DNA from 2 places in the Enterobacter sp. PL_is514 genome. Region 2 is predicted to be linked to the other one. Evidence: predicted binding sites of a transcription regulator. Region 2 holds the regulator's gene; the other holds the start of a gene.
What was found. Region 2 encodes sigma-54, which starts transcription at its own class of promoters, with help from an activator protein. Its sites were predicted from a motif close to GTTGGCACANNTTTCGCTNT; they were not measured.
Positions count from the first base shown of each region.

Region 1: a site for sigma-54 is predicted at 4,529-4,548, ahead of AC0TNG_RS07655 (branched-chain amino acid ABC transporter substrate-binding protein). Genes of this name have one in related genera too.

Region 1 covers NZ_JBVPGN010000028.1:293,898-301,741, forward strand. The annotation lists gene AC0TNG_RS07635 (ABC transporter ATP-binding protein) at 1-67, opposite strand, end outside; gene AC0TNG_RS07640 (ABC transporter ATP-binding protein) at 64-939, opposite strand; gene livM (high-affinity branched-chain amino acid ABC transporter permease LivM) at 936-2,210, opposite strand; gene AC0TNG_RS07650 (ABC transporter permease subunit) at 2,222-3,136, opposite strand; gene AC0TNG_RS07655 (branched-chain amino acid ABC transporter substrate-binding protein) at 3,236-4,357, opposite strand; gene AC0TNG_RS07660 (YecA/YgfB family protein) at 4,783-5,451, shown strand; gene tyrP (tyrosine transporter TyrP) at 5,486-6,697, opposite strand; gene AC0TNG_RS07670 (hypothetical protein) at 6,914-7,255, shown strand; gene ftnA (non-heme ferritin) at 7,292-7,789, opposite strand.
Region 2 covers NZ_JBVPGN010000027.1:78,395-86,238, forward strand. The annotation lists gene ptsN (PTS IIA-like nitrogen regulatory protein PtsN) at 1-331, opposite strand, end outside; gene hpf (ribosome hibernation promoting factor) at 414-701, opposite strand; gene rpoN (RNA polymerase factor sigma-54) at 724-2,157, opposite strand; gene lptB (LPS export ABC transporter ATP-binding protein) at 2,205-2,930, opposite strand; gene lptA (lipopolysaccharide ABC transporter substrate-binding protein LptA) at 2,937-3,491, opposite strand; gene lptC (LPS export ABC transporter periplasmic protein LptC) at 3,460-4,035, opposite strand; gene kdsC (3-deoxy-manno-octulosonate-8-phosphatase KdsC) at 4,032-4,598, opposite strand; gene kdsD (arabinose-5-phosphate isomerase KdsD) at 4,613-5,599, opposite strand; gene AC0TNG_RS04450 (calcium/sodium antiporter) at 5,612-6,589, opposite strand; gene mlaF (phospholipid ABC transporter ATP-binding protein MlaF) at 6,817-7,629, shown strand; gene mlaE (lipid asymmetry maintenance ABC transporter permease subunit MlaE) at 7,637-7,844, shown strand, end outside.

The DNA of each region.
Region 1 (7,844 bases), on a different contig from region 2:
GCTTCAGCGCCTGAATGACGCCGTAAAACACATCCACCTCGCGAAAAGCCAGCAGCGTTTCGCTCATAGGGTGACCTCGCTTTCGTCCGTGCCCAGATAGGCGGCAATGACCTTTTCGTCATGCTGGATCTGCTCGGGTTTTCCTCTGGCAATCACATCGCCGTGGTCGAGCACGATAATGTCGTCCGAAATCTCCATCACCATCCCCATATCATGCTCAATCAGTAATACCGTGATGTCATGGTGATCCCGCAGAAAGCGAATAATGCTGCTCAGCTTATGCGTTTCAACCGGGTTCAGCCCTGCGGCGGGTTCATCCAGACAGATCATTTCTGGCCCGGTGCACATTGCCCGCGCAATTTCCAGACGCCGCTGCTGGCCGTACGACATCTCTCCCGCCAGGCGATTGGCGCACTCCACCAGATCCACCACTTCCAGCCAGTAGAAGGCTCTGTCCAGGGCGTCGCTTTCCGCCCGCCGGTAGGACGGCGTATTCAGGATCCCGGCGAGCAGATTGCGGTTCACCCGCATATGCTGCGCGACCAGCAGGTTTTCCACGACCGACATCTCGCGAAAAAGACGAATATTTTGAAACGTGCGCGCCAGCCCTGCGCGGTTGACCAGATGCGTTCCGCCAAACATTTTGTATAACAGACGTTGCCCGAACTGCGCGGGGTTAATCCAGTCACCCGGCTGGAATTTTTGTCCAAGGACCTGAATCACGTTGGTCGTTTTATTGCGGGTGTTAAACAAAATGTTGCCGCCGGAGGCTCTGTAGAAGCCCGTCAGGCAGTTAAACACGGTTGTTTTTCCCGCCCCGTTTGGCCCAATCAGGGCGGTAATGGAGCCGCGCTGCACGTCCAGGTTGACGTCGTTTAGCGCCTTAATCCCACCAAAGTGCATCATAAGATGCTCAACGCGTAATATCGTTTCGTTCATGGTGCGACGCCCTTACGCACGGCAAACCCGCTGCGGTTAATGCGGATCAAACCGCGTGGACGCCAGATCATCATCACCACCATCAGCATGCCAAACAGCAGGACGCGATACTCGGCAAAACTGCGCAGCAGTTCCGGCGTGACCGTGAGCACAAAGGCGGCCAGCACCACGCCCAGCGTCGAGCCCATACCGCCCAGTACGACAATGGCGAGGATCAGTGCCGATTCAAAGAAGGTAAAGGAGGTTGGATTCACGAACCCCTGATAGGTGGCGAAGAACACCCCGGCAATGCCCGCGGTCGACGCACCCAGCGTAAAGGCGGACAGCTTAACCAGAACATGATTTAACCCCATTGAGCGGCAGGCAATTTCGTCTTCACGCAGGGCTTCCCACGCCCGACCAATCGGCATCCGCGTCAGGCGGTGCTTAATGTAGAGCACCAGCATCACCACCAGGAACAGTACCGCGTAGATAAAAATAAACTTCATGTTCGGGTTGTAGGTCAGGTGGAAAAATTCGTGGAAGGGCACGCCGCCTTCTTTCGCGCGTCGTCCAAATTCCAGACCGAAAAAGGTGGGGGGAGGGGCCGACACGCCGTTGGGTCCGCCGGTGAAGGTCAGCCAGTTGTTCAGTATCAGGCGAATAATCTCCCCGAACCCGAGGGTGACGATGGCCAGATAGTCACCGTGCATGCGCAGTACCGGGAAACCGAGCAGGGCGCCTGCAGCGGCGGCCATGATTGCCGCCAGCGGCAGCATACTCCAGAAGCCTAAGCCGAGATACTGGTACCCCAGCGCCAGACCGTACGCCCCAATCGCGTAGAACGCGACATATCCCAGATCCAGCAGACCGGCCAGGCCCACGACGATGTTCAGCCCCAGACCGAGAAGCACGTAGATCAGCCCGAGAATGGCGACGGTCAGCACATATTTAGTGGCGACAAACGGAAAGCAAATCGCAAGGGTAATCACCAGAGGAATAATCCAGCGCATGCGGCTTTTGTATTCCGGTGGCCTGACATATACACCCGCGCTGTCGGCCTCGAAGCGCGCCTGGAAACGGGCCCCCGGGGCGGTACCTAAAAAGGCGCTCAACAGAAAGCGTCCGAACATGACGATGCCAACCATCCAGGCCAGTCGCTGCCCGGCGAAGTTAAAGCTGTACCCGTCCAGCACCACGCCCGCGATGGGGCCGAAGATAATCAGCGCAATCAGCCCGGAAAAAATCGCTTCCAGAATGCAGCGTTTAAGTGAAAAACCGTGTGATGTCATCATTCTCTCCCTCACACTTTGGCCACAATCGGGCGTCCAAGCAGGCCCTGAGGACGGAAAATAAGGATCATGACCAGCAGGCCGAACGAGAAGACATCTTTATAGTCCGAGTTCACCATGCCCGAGAACTGCGCTTCCGCCACGCCCAGGATAAGGCCACCGAGCATCGCGCCGGGAAGGGAGCCGATGCCGCCAAGTACCGCCGCCGTGAAGGCTTTAATACCGATCACAAACCCGACGTAGAAATCAAAGGTGCCGTAGTTCATGGTGATCAGCACCCCCGCCAGGCCCGCCATCGCCGCGCCGATGACAAAGACCAGCGAAATAATCCGGTCGGTATTAATGCCCAGAATGGAGGCCATCTTACGATCCTGCTGGACCGCACGGCACATCCGCCCCAGCCGGGTACGGTTGATTATCCAGGTGAGCACCAGCATGCCGGCAAACGAGGCAACCAGGATAAACACTTTGGTGTAGGTTATCTGCACGAACCCTTCGCCCAGATGCAGGCGAATGACGCCGTCCAGCATGGTCGGTACCCCTTGCTGGCGCGGGCCCTGGCTCAGCTGCGCGTAGTTTTGCAGGATAAGCGACATCCCGATGGCGGAGATCAGCGGCGCCAGGCGCGTGGAGTTGCGCAGCGGCTTGTAGGCGATACGCTCGATAGTCCAGCCGTACACCCCGGTGACCACAATGGTGAACACCAGCGTGCCGAGGATCAGCAGCGGGAAGGACTGCAGGCCGAAGAACGAGAGCAGCGCCAGGCCAATGGCGCAAAGATAGGCGGAAATCATATACACTTCGCCGTGGGCGAAATTGATCATCCCGATAATGCCGTACACCATGGTGTAGCCGATGGCGATCAGGCCGTAGACGGAACCCAGCGTTAAGCCATTGATTAACTGTTGCAGGAAGAATGTACTCATCTTAGCGCGCTCGTTTTATAGGCTGCGCGAGCCGCGCAGCCTGATGTTTATTACGCGCCGACGGGCAGGCCCGCCGACGTTGAGCGTGACTCCGTCCCGTTACTGCACTTCCTTATATTTTCCTTTGTCGTCCCACTGGTAAACCACGTAGTCAGACACTTTCAGATCGCCTTTGCTGTCCCAGGCTTTTTTGCCCATCACCGTGTCTACGGAATTAGCCTTCAGCCACTCGCTGGCTTTGGCGGAGTCCTTGCCGCCGGTGGCCTTGAAGGCCGCGGCAATGGCCTGTACGGAGGCATAGGAGTAGAGGGTGTAACCTTCCGGCTCGAATTTACCGGCGCGGAATTTCTCGATAACCGCTTTGCCGTCCGGGATCAGGCGCGGGTCTTTACCGAAGGTCATGTAAATGCCATTGGTGTACTGCGGGCCGCCCGCGGCGGTCACCATCTCCTCGTTGACAATACAGTCCCCGGAGAAGAATTTTGCCTGTACGCCCTGCTCACGCATCTGGCGAACCAGCGGGCCGGCTTCCGGGTGACAGCCACCGAAGAACACGACGTCCGGTTTTTGCGCGCCGATCTTGGTGACCAGCGCGTTAAAGTCTTTTTCACCGCGGGATAACCCCTCGTACATCACATCCTGAACCCCGCGTTTCGCCAGCGCCGCTTTGGTGGCGTCAGCCAGACCCTGACCATAGGTGTCTTTGTCGTGAATGATCACCACACGTTTGGCTTTCAGCTTGTCGATGATGAAGTCGCTGGCAACCTGACCCTGCTGGTCGTCGCGGCCGCACATGCGGAACATATCGCTCATGCCGCGTTCGGTGATCAGCGGGTTAGTTGAGCCGGGGGTAATCGCAATAATGCCTGCGTCGCTATACACCTCGGATGCGGGCATGGTGGAAGAGGAGCAGAAATGGCCGACCACGGCGTTGACTTTATCCTGGTCAACTAAACGGTTGGCGACGGCCACGGCCTGCTTGGGCTCGCAGGCATCATCCCCCTGAACCAGTTTGATTTTCTCACCGTTAATGCCGCCTGCGGCATTAATGTCTTCAGCGGCCTGCGTTGCGCCGTGCCAGTACTGATCGCCATAGGTGGCGTTCGGACCCGTGAACGGCCCGGCCACGCCAATCACAATATCTGCCCGGGCGGAAAACGCCGTCACCAGGCAACCGGCCAACACAAGAGAAAGAGGAGTTCTGATAAATTTCAGCGACATTATTATGTTCCTTAGCAAAGAGGTTTTTGCACCACGGCGTAAACCCGAACGCCCGACGGCGCAGCCAATCCGAAACACGAGCAAGAACAAAATGCACTAAACGAACAAGATACAGACGGCATCCTGCATATTACGGCGAGATTTCCCTGCGCAGGGACGCGCGAAGAACGTTAAGCAAAAACGTTGCCAGAATGGTTAACCCATTGACGAGCATGCGACATGTTTGAGTATAGAGCGCCGCGTTATGCCGCCTTGCGGGAGGAGAAGAAATTACAGCGGAGATCACATATCGTTAACAATAAAGCCCATAAGTTGTGCAAAGCTCACGGTTTGCACGTTTTTGCAGCAATAAAGACCTAAACTTCAGCCCGGAGAGGGGTGAGATATGTGTTAGGATCGTTTCCTTTTTTGCAGGAGTATCAGCGATGACTGAAGGCCCATTGAATGAAAGCGAAATGGCGTGGCTTGAAGAGACGTTAATGTCTTACGGTCATGATGACGCGTCCGTAATTGACGTGTCCGAACTGGACGGCATGCTTACCGCAGTGCTTTCCGGTCCTGTTGTCGTTGAGCCAGATGCCTGGCTGGTGGCGGTTTGGGGTGGCGAGAAGTACATTCCGCGCTGGAAAAACGATCGTGAGATGAACCGTTTTATCGATCTCTGCTTTAAGCACATGAACGATATTGCCGAGCGTCTGAGCGAATACCCGGATCAGTTCGAACCGATGTTTGGCTATAACGACGTTGACGGTGAGAGTTATACCGTGGTGGAAGAGTGGTGCTACGGCTACATGCGCGGCGTGGCGCTGACGGACTGGTCTGCCTTGCCGGAAGCCCTGAAGGCCGATCTTGAGGTGATTGCTCTGCACGGTACGGAAGAGAACAGCGACAAGCTGGATGAACTGTCCGAAGAGGAGTACATCGCCAGCATCGAGAGCATCCAGCCTGCGGCACTGCGTTTATATCAATACTGGGTAAACAATCCGCAGCAGTCGGAAGCGAAGAAGCCGATTGTGAACGGCACAAAGGTCGGGCGTAACGATCCGTGTCCTTGCGGCAGCGGGAAGAAGTTTAAGAGCTGCTGTTTGCACTGATAAAAAAGGGGCTGATGACAGCCCCTTTTTTTATTTAACCCACTTCCGGCAGCATCCCGGCTGCAATCAACACCTGCACCAGTATAATCACCACCCCGCAGCCAAAGACAACGCACAGCAGCGGTTTTCCCCCCGCCACGCGATACCCTTGCTGCGGATGCTGCTGGCGGCTCTTCCACGCCAGCAGGGAAGGGAGCAACAGCGCCAGGATAGAGAGCGCCACTCCCGCGTAGCCCAGCGCCATCACAAATCCGCGCGGATAAAACAGCGCGAACGCCAGCGGCGGCAGGAAGGTAATTGCGCCCGTCTGTAACCGTCCGGCCGCGGTATTGCGGCGCTGGAACAGGTCGGCCAGATAATCAAACAGGCCGAGCGCCACGCCCAGGAACGAAGTTGCCAGCGCCAGGTCGGCAAACAGGTGTACCGCCAGCTCCACGTGTGGGGAGGTGACGACCTCGCGCAGTGCCAGCAGAAAACCGTTCAGGCCAGCGTGTTGCGCCATCAGCCCAATAAAGGTTGAAGAGTCAATGCTGCCCAGCGTCACCAACTGCCAGAAAATATAGGCAATCAGCGGGATCGCGCTGCCGATAACAAAGACGCGGCGCAGTTTTCGGATATCGCCGTTCATATAGCTGACGATGCTTGGCACGCTGCCGTGGAAGCCAAACGAGGTGAAAATGACCGGGATCGCGGAGAGCGCCAGCCCTTTTTCCAGCGGCAGCGTCAGCAGGTTAACCTTGTGCACGTGCGGCGCCAGCAGCACCAGCATGACAATCAGGAAGAGAATTTTAGCGCTGAACAGAAAACGGTTTAACAGATCGACCAGCGATGTGCCCACGCAGACCACGCCGCCGCCGATGAGCGCAAAGAAGATGGCGCCCGTCGCAGGGGTAATGTCAGAGCCAAACCAGTCGTTGACGCTGGAGGCGATGAGCTCTCCGGCGCCGCTGATATAGGCGGCGGTCAGGGCATACATCAGGAACATCATGCTAAAGCCGGTTATCCACTGGCCGTAGCGTCCGAGATAGCGCGCCGCAAGCGAACCCAGACCGGTGTCGGCGGGTACGTGCTGGTAAACCTCAAGCAGCAACAGTGCGGTGTAACACATCAGCGCCCAGAGCGTTCCCAGCAGCAGCAGGGTCATGCCAAATCCCACGCCCGCGGCTGCCAGAGGCATTGCCAGCATTCCTGCGCCAATTGTCGTTCCGGCGACGATAAAAATACTTCCCAGAGTTCTGTTTTTCACGCTTTCCTCTACAACGCTTCTTAACCGCGACAAAATCTGCGGCGCAGAGTAAGGGAAAAGCCGTTACTCGTCAAATCACCGTTACAAGTGGTGTAAAAAATTATTTACGTATTAATGACCCAGGCCTGTGCCTACCTCATAAGGGCAATACTGCTGCGCGACATTCCGGCGTAACGTAAACAATAAATACAAATTATCAAATTAAGTGAGGGTCTTATGGCAGGGGAGAATCCCTTTTCCGCGGCATGGAGCCGGGGAGGTAACCTGTTGTGCCATGGTCACTGGATAATCAGCTGGCAGAATCAGCCCCTGAACCTTCCCGAGTCCCGCCGCGAAAAGGATATGGGCACCTGGGCAATCTATTCGGTTATTGATCCTGAAGATGAAACCTTTGCACAAGGCTTACAGGAAGATGAGTGGATCATCGAGAATGTCGACTGGTTAACGGATCTGTTTTTCGAGGTGGGTATTCCGCTGGAGACGTCCAGCTACCGCTATTTTTACCAGGCCGTGAATCCCCATGACTGGCGTTGCACCAGCTGTGCGGGGTGTATGTAAATTAACGCGGTGCCGGAAACCGGCACCGCGCTGAAATTAATTCTGCGTATCAAGAGTGGAGAGTTCTTTATCGATAAAGTAAAGACCTTCGCCGGATTTCCCGACCAGAGATAATTTATCCAGCACGGATTTAAACAGCTTCTCTTCTTCGTGTTGCTCAGCGACGTACCACTGCAGGAAATTAAAGGTTGGATAATCCTGGCTGGTCATCGCGGCATGAACCAGTTCGTTAATTTTCTGCGTGATAAGCTGCTCGTGCTCGTAGGTGGCGCGGAACAGTTCATCGAGAGAATTATACTCAGCGAACGGTGATGCCACGGTTTCAATGCGCGGCAGGCTGCCCGTATCTGTCAGATAATCAAACAGACGCTGCATGTGGGTCATCTCTTCCTGAGCGTGACGACGCAGGAACGCGGCAGCGCCCTCGAAACTGTGGTAGCTGCACCAGGCGCTCATCTGCTGGTAGAGCAGGGATGAAAAAAGCTCAAGGTTCATTTGTGCGTTGAGCTTGTCGATCATTTCAGTTTTCAGCATGGTGACGCTCCGGATTATTATTTCTGGTTCACAATGAGCGACACTATAATTTGTT
Region 2 (7,844 bases):
GCAGCGCGAAGAGGAGATCGACGGGCTGGTTATCAATGGCATCGAAGGCGATGGGTGTTTCAAGCTGCACAAACACACCAACGGCACGCAGGGTATCCTCTTCCAGTTTGCCGTGCGGTATCGCGATGCCGTTGCCGATACCGGTACTGCCCATTTTTTCACGGGTCAGAATCGCTTCGAATACCACCTGCGGCGGCAGGCCCAGCTGTTTTGCGGCCAGTTCACTGATGATTTCCAGCGCACGTTTTTTGCTCTGGCAGTGAACCGCACTGCGGGTACATTCCTGGTTAAGGACATTGCTCAGTTGAAGAGCGGAATCGTTGTTCATCATAATTTCACCTAAGCGCTAACTGTACAAATGGCCTGTTGTGTTTCACAACAGGCCGTCCTGCACCCGTTAACTGCCCGGACAATTAGTGTTGTTTCAGTTTATCTTTATGTTTATTGAGCTGTCGTGCAAGCTTATCAATCAAGCCGTCGATAGCAGCGTACATGTCTTGCCCTTCCGCACTGGCATGCAGTTCACCCCCGTTAACATGCAGGGTGGCATCCGAGATATGAGTCACTTTCTCCACTTTCAACACAATATAGACCTGATTGATCCTTTCGAAATACTGCTCGAGTTTTGCAAACTTCGCGTTCACAAAGTCGCGTAAAGCCTCAGTAATTTCGACGTTTTGTCCAGTGATGTTGAGCTGCATAGTGTCTTCCTTATCGGTTGTGTCAGACCAGCTGTTTACGCTGGTTGGACGGCGGAATGGATAAAGACTCTCGATACTTCGCAACAGTACGACGTGCCACCATAATACCCTGATCGGACAGCATGGTGGTTAACTTACTGTCGCTTAGTGGCTTCGCGGGATTCTCCGCGGCGATCAACTTCTTCACCAGGGCACGAATGGCCGTTGACGACGCTTCGCCGCCGCCCTCGGTATTCACATGGCTGGAGAAGAAATACTTAAGCTCAAAAATACCGCGTGGACTGTGCAGATACTTCTGCGTGGTGACACGGGAAATGGTTGATTCATGCATTTCGACGGCCTGGGCGATATCCGCCAGTACCATCGGTTTCATATACTCTTCGCCCTGCTCAAAGAACGCCTGCTGCTGTTCGACAATACAGCGGCTGACGCGTAGCAGCGTATCATTTCGGCTCTCCAGACTTTTGATCAGCCATCGCGCTTCCTGCAAATTGCTACGAATATATTGATTGTCGGAGTCGTTACGCACGCTGGTGCACATGGAGGCATACTGCTGGTTGATTTGCAGGCGAGGGATGCTGTCTGAATTCAGTTCAACGACCCAGCGGCCATTGTGTTTTCTGACCAGCACATCCGGGATGACGTACTCGGGCTCGCTGGTCTGGATCGACTGTCCCGGGCGCGGATCGAGCGACTGGATCAGATTCACCGCTTCTTTCAGCACCTCTTCCTTCAGGCGCGTGACGCGCATCAGGGAGCGGAAATCGTGGTTAGCCAACAGATCCAGATGATCGCTGATGATTAAGCGCGCCTCGTCGAGCCACGGCGTCTCTTTGCTGAACTGAGAAAGCTGGATCAGCAGGCAGTCGCGCAGATCTTTTGCGGCCACGCCTACCGGATCGAAACGCTGGATGCGCTTCAGAACGGCTTCAACTTCCTCAAGCTCTATCTCGTCGTCGCCCATGCTTTCCAGAATATCGTCCAGCGTGACGGTCAAATAGCCAGTGTCGTCAACGGCATCGACAATTGAGGTGGCAATCGCGCGGTCGGTATCGGAGAAGGGTGTGAGTTCCACCTGCCACATCAGGTAATCCTGCAGTGACTGGGTGGTTTCGCCCTGGTAGACCGGTAGCTCATCATCCTGGTAGTCTGCACGCGTACCGGAAGGGGTTCCGGCGGTGTAGATTTCATCCCAGCTGGCATCCAGCGGAAGCTCGTCCGGCATCTCTTTTTGTTCGAGTGCATCCGCGGTGTCGAGCGCTTCTGTATCCTGCGATTGCTGGGTATCTACCTCGTCATGAAGATCGGTTTGTTCCAGCAGGGGGTTGCTGTCCAGCGCCTGCTGGAGCTCCTGCTGAAGTTCTAACGTGGACAGTTGCAACAGGCGAATTGCCTGCTGTAGCTGCGGCGTCATCGCCAGTTGTTGGCTGAGCCTTAATTGCAAACCTTGCTTCATGTTCAGAGCATTTTTCTCCGGTTCGGCGTTACGTTACCTCTACCCTATCAGAGTCTGAAGTCTTCCCCAAGATAGACGCGCTTAACATGATCGTCTTCGAGGATCTGCTGTGGCGTACCGTGGGCGATCAGATTGCCCTGGCTCACAATATACGCGCGTTCACACACGGCCAGCGTTTCACGGACGTTGTGGTCGGTGATCAGTACGCCAAGCCCGCTGTCACGCAGGTGTTCAATGATACGTTTAATGTCGATAACCGAGATCGGGTCAACGCCCGCAAACGGTTCATCCAGAAGGATAAACTTCGGGTTTGCGGCCAGCGCACGGGCAATCTCAACGCGGCGGCGTTCGCCCCCGGAGAGAGCCTGACCGAGGCTGTCGCGCAGATGCTCAATGTGGAACTCTTCCATCAGCTCGTTGGCACGATCCTGACGCTGTTCGCTGGTCAGATCGTTACGAATTTGCAGGACCGCCATCAGGTTATCGTAAACGCTAAGACGACGGAAAATGGAGGCTTCCTGCGGCAGGTAGCCGATCCCGCGACGTGCGCGTGCGTGCAGCGGCAGAAGACTGATGTCTTCATCGTCAATGACAATGTTGCCGGCATCGCGCGGCACAATGCCAACGACCATGTAGAAAGTGGTGGTTTTACCCGCACCGTTAGGGCCAAGCAGCCCTACAATTTCGCCGGAGTTGACGGTCAGACTGACATCTTCTACGACACGGCGGCCCTTATAGGCCTTCGCGAGATTTTTTGCAGTTAATGTTGCCATAACGAATTAGTTACTCTTCTTCTGTGCCGGGGCCTGGCCTTTGCCTTTGTCCTGCAGCTGCGACGGAACCAGTACGGTGGTGACGCGTTTGCCTTTCTCGCTGGAGGCCTGCATTTTTTGCTCTTTCACCAGATAGGTAATCTGGTCGCCGGTAATGTTGCTGTCCAGCTGTTCCAGGTACGCATTACCGGTCAGGATGACCAGGTCCTTCGCCAGCTCATAGTGCATGTGCGTAGCGTGACCTTTCACCGGCTTGCCGTTGTCCTGCATCTGGTAGAAGGTGGCCGGGTTACCGTAACCATCAATGATCTCTTTGCCTTGCTCGCCACCCGGACGGGTCACGACCACTTTGTCCGCGTTAATTTTGATGGTGCCCTGAGTCATGACGACGTTACCCGTGAAGGTGACGACGTTGCCCTGCATATCGAGAGACTGGGTATCGGACTCGATATGGATCGGTTGGTCGGTATCGCCCGTTACAGCAAGCGCGGGGAGACTGGTCGCCAGCATCGCGCTGGCGATAATTACTTTAAGGCTGAGTTTGTTTGTTTTGAATTTCATAGGAGGTTCTAACCTTTTCAATCAGCTCGGCGTTTTTGCTGCGTAAGTTCCCGCGCATTCTCAAACCGCTGGAATTAAATGTTGTGCCATACAGTGTGACCAGATCCTGCGACGTCACGTCCTGGGTTACCAGGTTGATCTGGGCATTATCCGTCGTAATTTTTCGTAGCTGCGAGTCAGCGGTCAGGGCGTTGACTTCAACGTGGCCATACAGATAAAGCATACGGTCATTTGTCAGTTTTGCCCGATCTGACTTAATTGACCACGTCGGCACTTTGTCCTTATCAAATGTGGTCATGACAGGTTGGGTAAACCACGAAATACCATCATCTGAAAAATATTCAACATGCTGGGCAATCAGGCGATAGTTCAGCGCGCCTTCAGGGCTGTAGACCACGGTGTCGCTGTGATCGCTTTTATAGGTTGGATCGTTATTGTTGATCACTTCCGTTTGCGTATCGTCGCGATCGGCAAGGTTCACGCCAATCAATACCAGTGCGACAAGCGAAAGCAAAATGATAATCCAACGTCTGGTTTTACTCATATCGATTGCCCTTTGGCCTCATCAAGCTTGCCCTGCGCCAGCAGGAGCAGATCGCAGACTTCACGTACGGCACCGCGGCCCCCGTTGATATGGGTAACATAGTCAGCGCGCGGGATCAGCAGCGGATGCGCATCGGCAACGGCGATGCTCAGCCCAACTTCAGCCATCACGGGCCAGTCAATCAGATCGTCCCCGACGTAGGCCACGTTTTCCGGTGCGATAGCCAGTTTACCCAGTAAATCTTTAAACGCCGCCATCTTATCGGATTGCCCCTGATACAGATGGGTAATGCCTAAGGTTTCACAGCGGTCTTCTACCAGTTTAGCTTTTCGCCCGGTGATGATAGCCACCTCAATACCTGAGGTGAGCGCACAGCGGATACCGTAGCCGTCGCGAACGTTAAACGCTTTCAGCTCTTCACCATTATTGCCCATGTAAATCAGGCCATCGGAGAGTACCCCATCCACATCCAGGATGAGCAGACGAATGTTTTCCGCCTTTGCCATCATCTGGGTACTGACCGGACCATAACAGGTTGCAAGGGATGCACCCGCATTACTCATTGTCTTATCCTTCATTACACTACGCCTGCGCGCAGCAGATCATGCATATGTACCACACCCAGCAACTGGTCGCCATCGGCAACCATAACGGAGGTGATATGGCGGGACTGCATCAGGTTCAGCACATCCACGGCCAGCGTACCCGGACGCACGCGGATACCGCCTGGCGTCATCACGTCGGCAATGCCGAGCGTGCGGACATCGACACCCATGTCGAACACGCGACGCAGGTCGCCATCGGTGAAGATCCCCTGAATTTTCATCAGATCGTCGCACACGACCGTCATCCCCAGATTCTTGCGGGTGATTTCCAGCAGCGCATCACGCAGGGAGGCTTCTTTACTGACGTGAGGGATCTCATCCCCGGTGTGCATAATATCGTTTACCCGAAGCAGCAGCTTGCGCCCCAGCGCACCGCCCGGGTGGGAAAGCGCGAAATCTTCCGGCGTAAAACCACGGGCTTCGAGCAGCGCGACGGCAAGCGCATCACCCATGACCAGCGCGGCGGTGGTGCTGGACGTCGGCGCCAGGCCGAGCGGACAGGCCTCCTTGGGCACTTTCACGCACAGGTGAATGTCGGCCGCACGCGCCATGCTGCTTTCCGGACGGCTGGTCATGCAAATAAGCGGCACCTGCAGGCGCTTCAGTACCGGAATCAACGCCAGGATCTCATTGGACTCACCGGAGTTGGAGAGCGCGATGACGATATCCTGCGGCGTGACCATACCCAGGTCGCCATGCGCGGCTTCCCCCGGGTGCACAAAGAAGGACGAGGTGCCGGTGCTGGCAAAGGTTGCCGCCATTTTGCGTCCAATGTGGCCGGACTTACCCATCCCCATCACCACGACTTTGCCGGCACAGTAGAATATCTTCTCACATGCCAGACTAAAATCCTGATTAATGTACTGATCTAACTGCGCCAGACCTTCACGTTCAATCTCCAGAACGTCTTTGCCTGCTTTCTGAAAGTCAAAACCCGGCTGCAATTCTATTTGCGACATAATGCGTTTCCGTTACCCAGAGAGAAGAGGCGAGAGCCAGTACAGCATCGCCATCCATACGATAAATCCACCCGTCAGCAGCGCGCCTGCGCCTTTGCCGATCTGTCGTTGCCGCCGCCAGCAGAGCAGGGCAAATATCACGCTGACCAATAACATCACGCCGTAGTCGCGTGAGAACGCCAGGGGATTAAAGGGCCCTGGCGTAATCAGGGCCGGCAGCCCCATCACAATGGCGATATTAAATATGTTGGAACCGATGATATTACCAATGGCAATGTCATCCTCACCTTTGCGTGCCCCCGCAATGGCCGTGGCCAGCTCCGGCAGGCTGGTACCGATGGCAATCACCGTCAGGCCAATGGTCAGTTCACTGATGGCGAAATAGTTCGCCAGCACCGTCGCGTTATCCACGACCATACGCGTTGCCATCGGCATGATGATCAGCGCAACACCAAGCCACAGCAGGGCAACAGGCAGCGTGCCTTCTCGCGGAAGTTCGGCGACCTGCTCACGCGTGAGGCTATCCTGGCCCTGCTTTTCAGCCAGACGGGCGATTTTAACACTATACAGCAGCCAAATAACGGCCAGCGCCAGCAAGAAAATGCCGTCGCTGTAGCTCAGTACACCATCGTAAAATACGCACCCTGCCAGCAGACTTACGATTAACATTAGCGGCAATTCACGGCGCAGAACATCAGAATGCACGCGAAATGGATGGAGCAGTGCCGCCAGGCCTAAAATCAAGAGTATATTGACGATGTTAGAGCCAATCGCAGTGCCGACTGCCAGGTCTAACTGGCCATGCAGCGATGCCGAGACAGAGACGATGATTTCAGGAAGTGACGTTCCAACACTGACCACGGTCATCCCGATGACGACAGGCGGTACGCCCGTCAGGCGACACAGGATAGATGCAGCAAACACTAAACGGTCAGCACTGTAGACCACCAAAAGTAAACCAATTATTAACAGTGCTGTTGCTAAAAGCATCAAAAGTCCTTTCTTCAGGTATACTCGTCGGTCCATCGCGCGGAAATGGCTGGACTGCATACAGTCTGAGGCGTAACGAATTCCTAATTTTGACTTTATGCGCCGGAAAAGTAAAACAAATGCCAGCTTTCGCTAACCTCAACGGCTATTATTCTGTAAAAATGCGGAGTTGAGGGCTGATTCAGGCAGCATGCCTTAATGTGAGCAGGGTAATAAAGGAACCATAAATGAGCCAAACGATGGCGAATTTAGTCGATGTTCGCGGTGTGAGTTTTTCTCGCGCCAACAGATTGATATTTGATGATATTTCGTTGACCGTACCGCGTGGCAAGATCACTGCCATAATGGGGCCGTCCGGGATCGGTAAAACGACCCTGTTGCGCCTTATTGGTGGGCAGATCCCACCGGATAGCGGTGAAATTCTCTTTGATGGCGAAAACATCCCGGAGATGTCACGCTCGCGCCTGTATACTGTCCGCAAACGCATGAGCATGCTCTTTCAGTCTGGAGCCTTGTTCACCGACATGAATGTCTTTGATAACGTGGCCTATCCGCTGCGCGAGCATACCAGCCTGCCGCCTGAACTGCTGAAAAGCACGGTGATGATGAAGCTTGAAGCCGTCGGTTTGCGGGGCGCCGCGAAACTGATGCCTTCAGAGCTATCCGGGGGGATGGCGCGCCGCGCCGCGCTGGCGCGAGCCATTGCACTCGAACCTGATTTAATCATGTTTGACGAACCGTTCGTTGGACAGGATCCCATCACGATGGGCGTGCTGGTGAAGCTCATCTCTGAACTGAACAGTGCGCTTGGCGTCACCTGCATTGTGGTATCTCACGATGTACCGGAAGTATTGAGCATTGCCGATTACGCCTATATCGTGGCGGACAAAAAGATCGTCGCGCACGGTAGCGCCCAGGCGCTGCAGGAGAATTGCGATCCGCGCGTGCGGCAGTTCCTCGACGGTATTGCCGATGGCCCTGTGCCGTTCCGCTACCCGGCGGGCGACTATCGTGACGATTTACTGGGAATAGGGAGTTAAGCCACTCATGCTGTTAAATGCGTTGGCCGCTCTCGGACACCGTGGCATAAAAACCATCAGGACGTTCGGGCGTGCCGGATTGATGTTATTCAACGCGCTGGTCGGCAAGCCGGAATTCCGTAAGCACGCACCGCTGCTGGTGCGGCAGCTTTATAATGTCGGCGTGCTGTCGATGCTCATCATCATTGTCTCCGGTCTTTTTATCGGTATGGTGC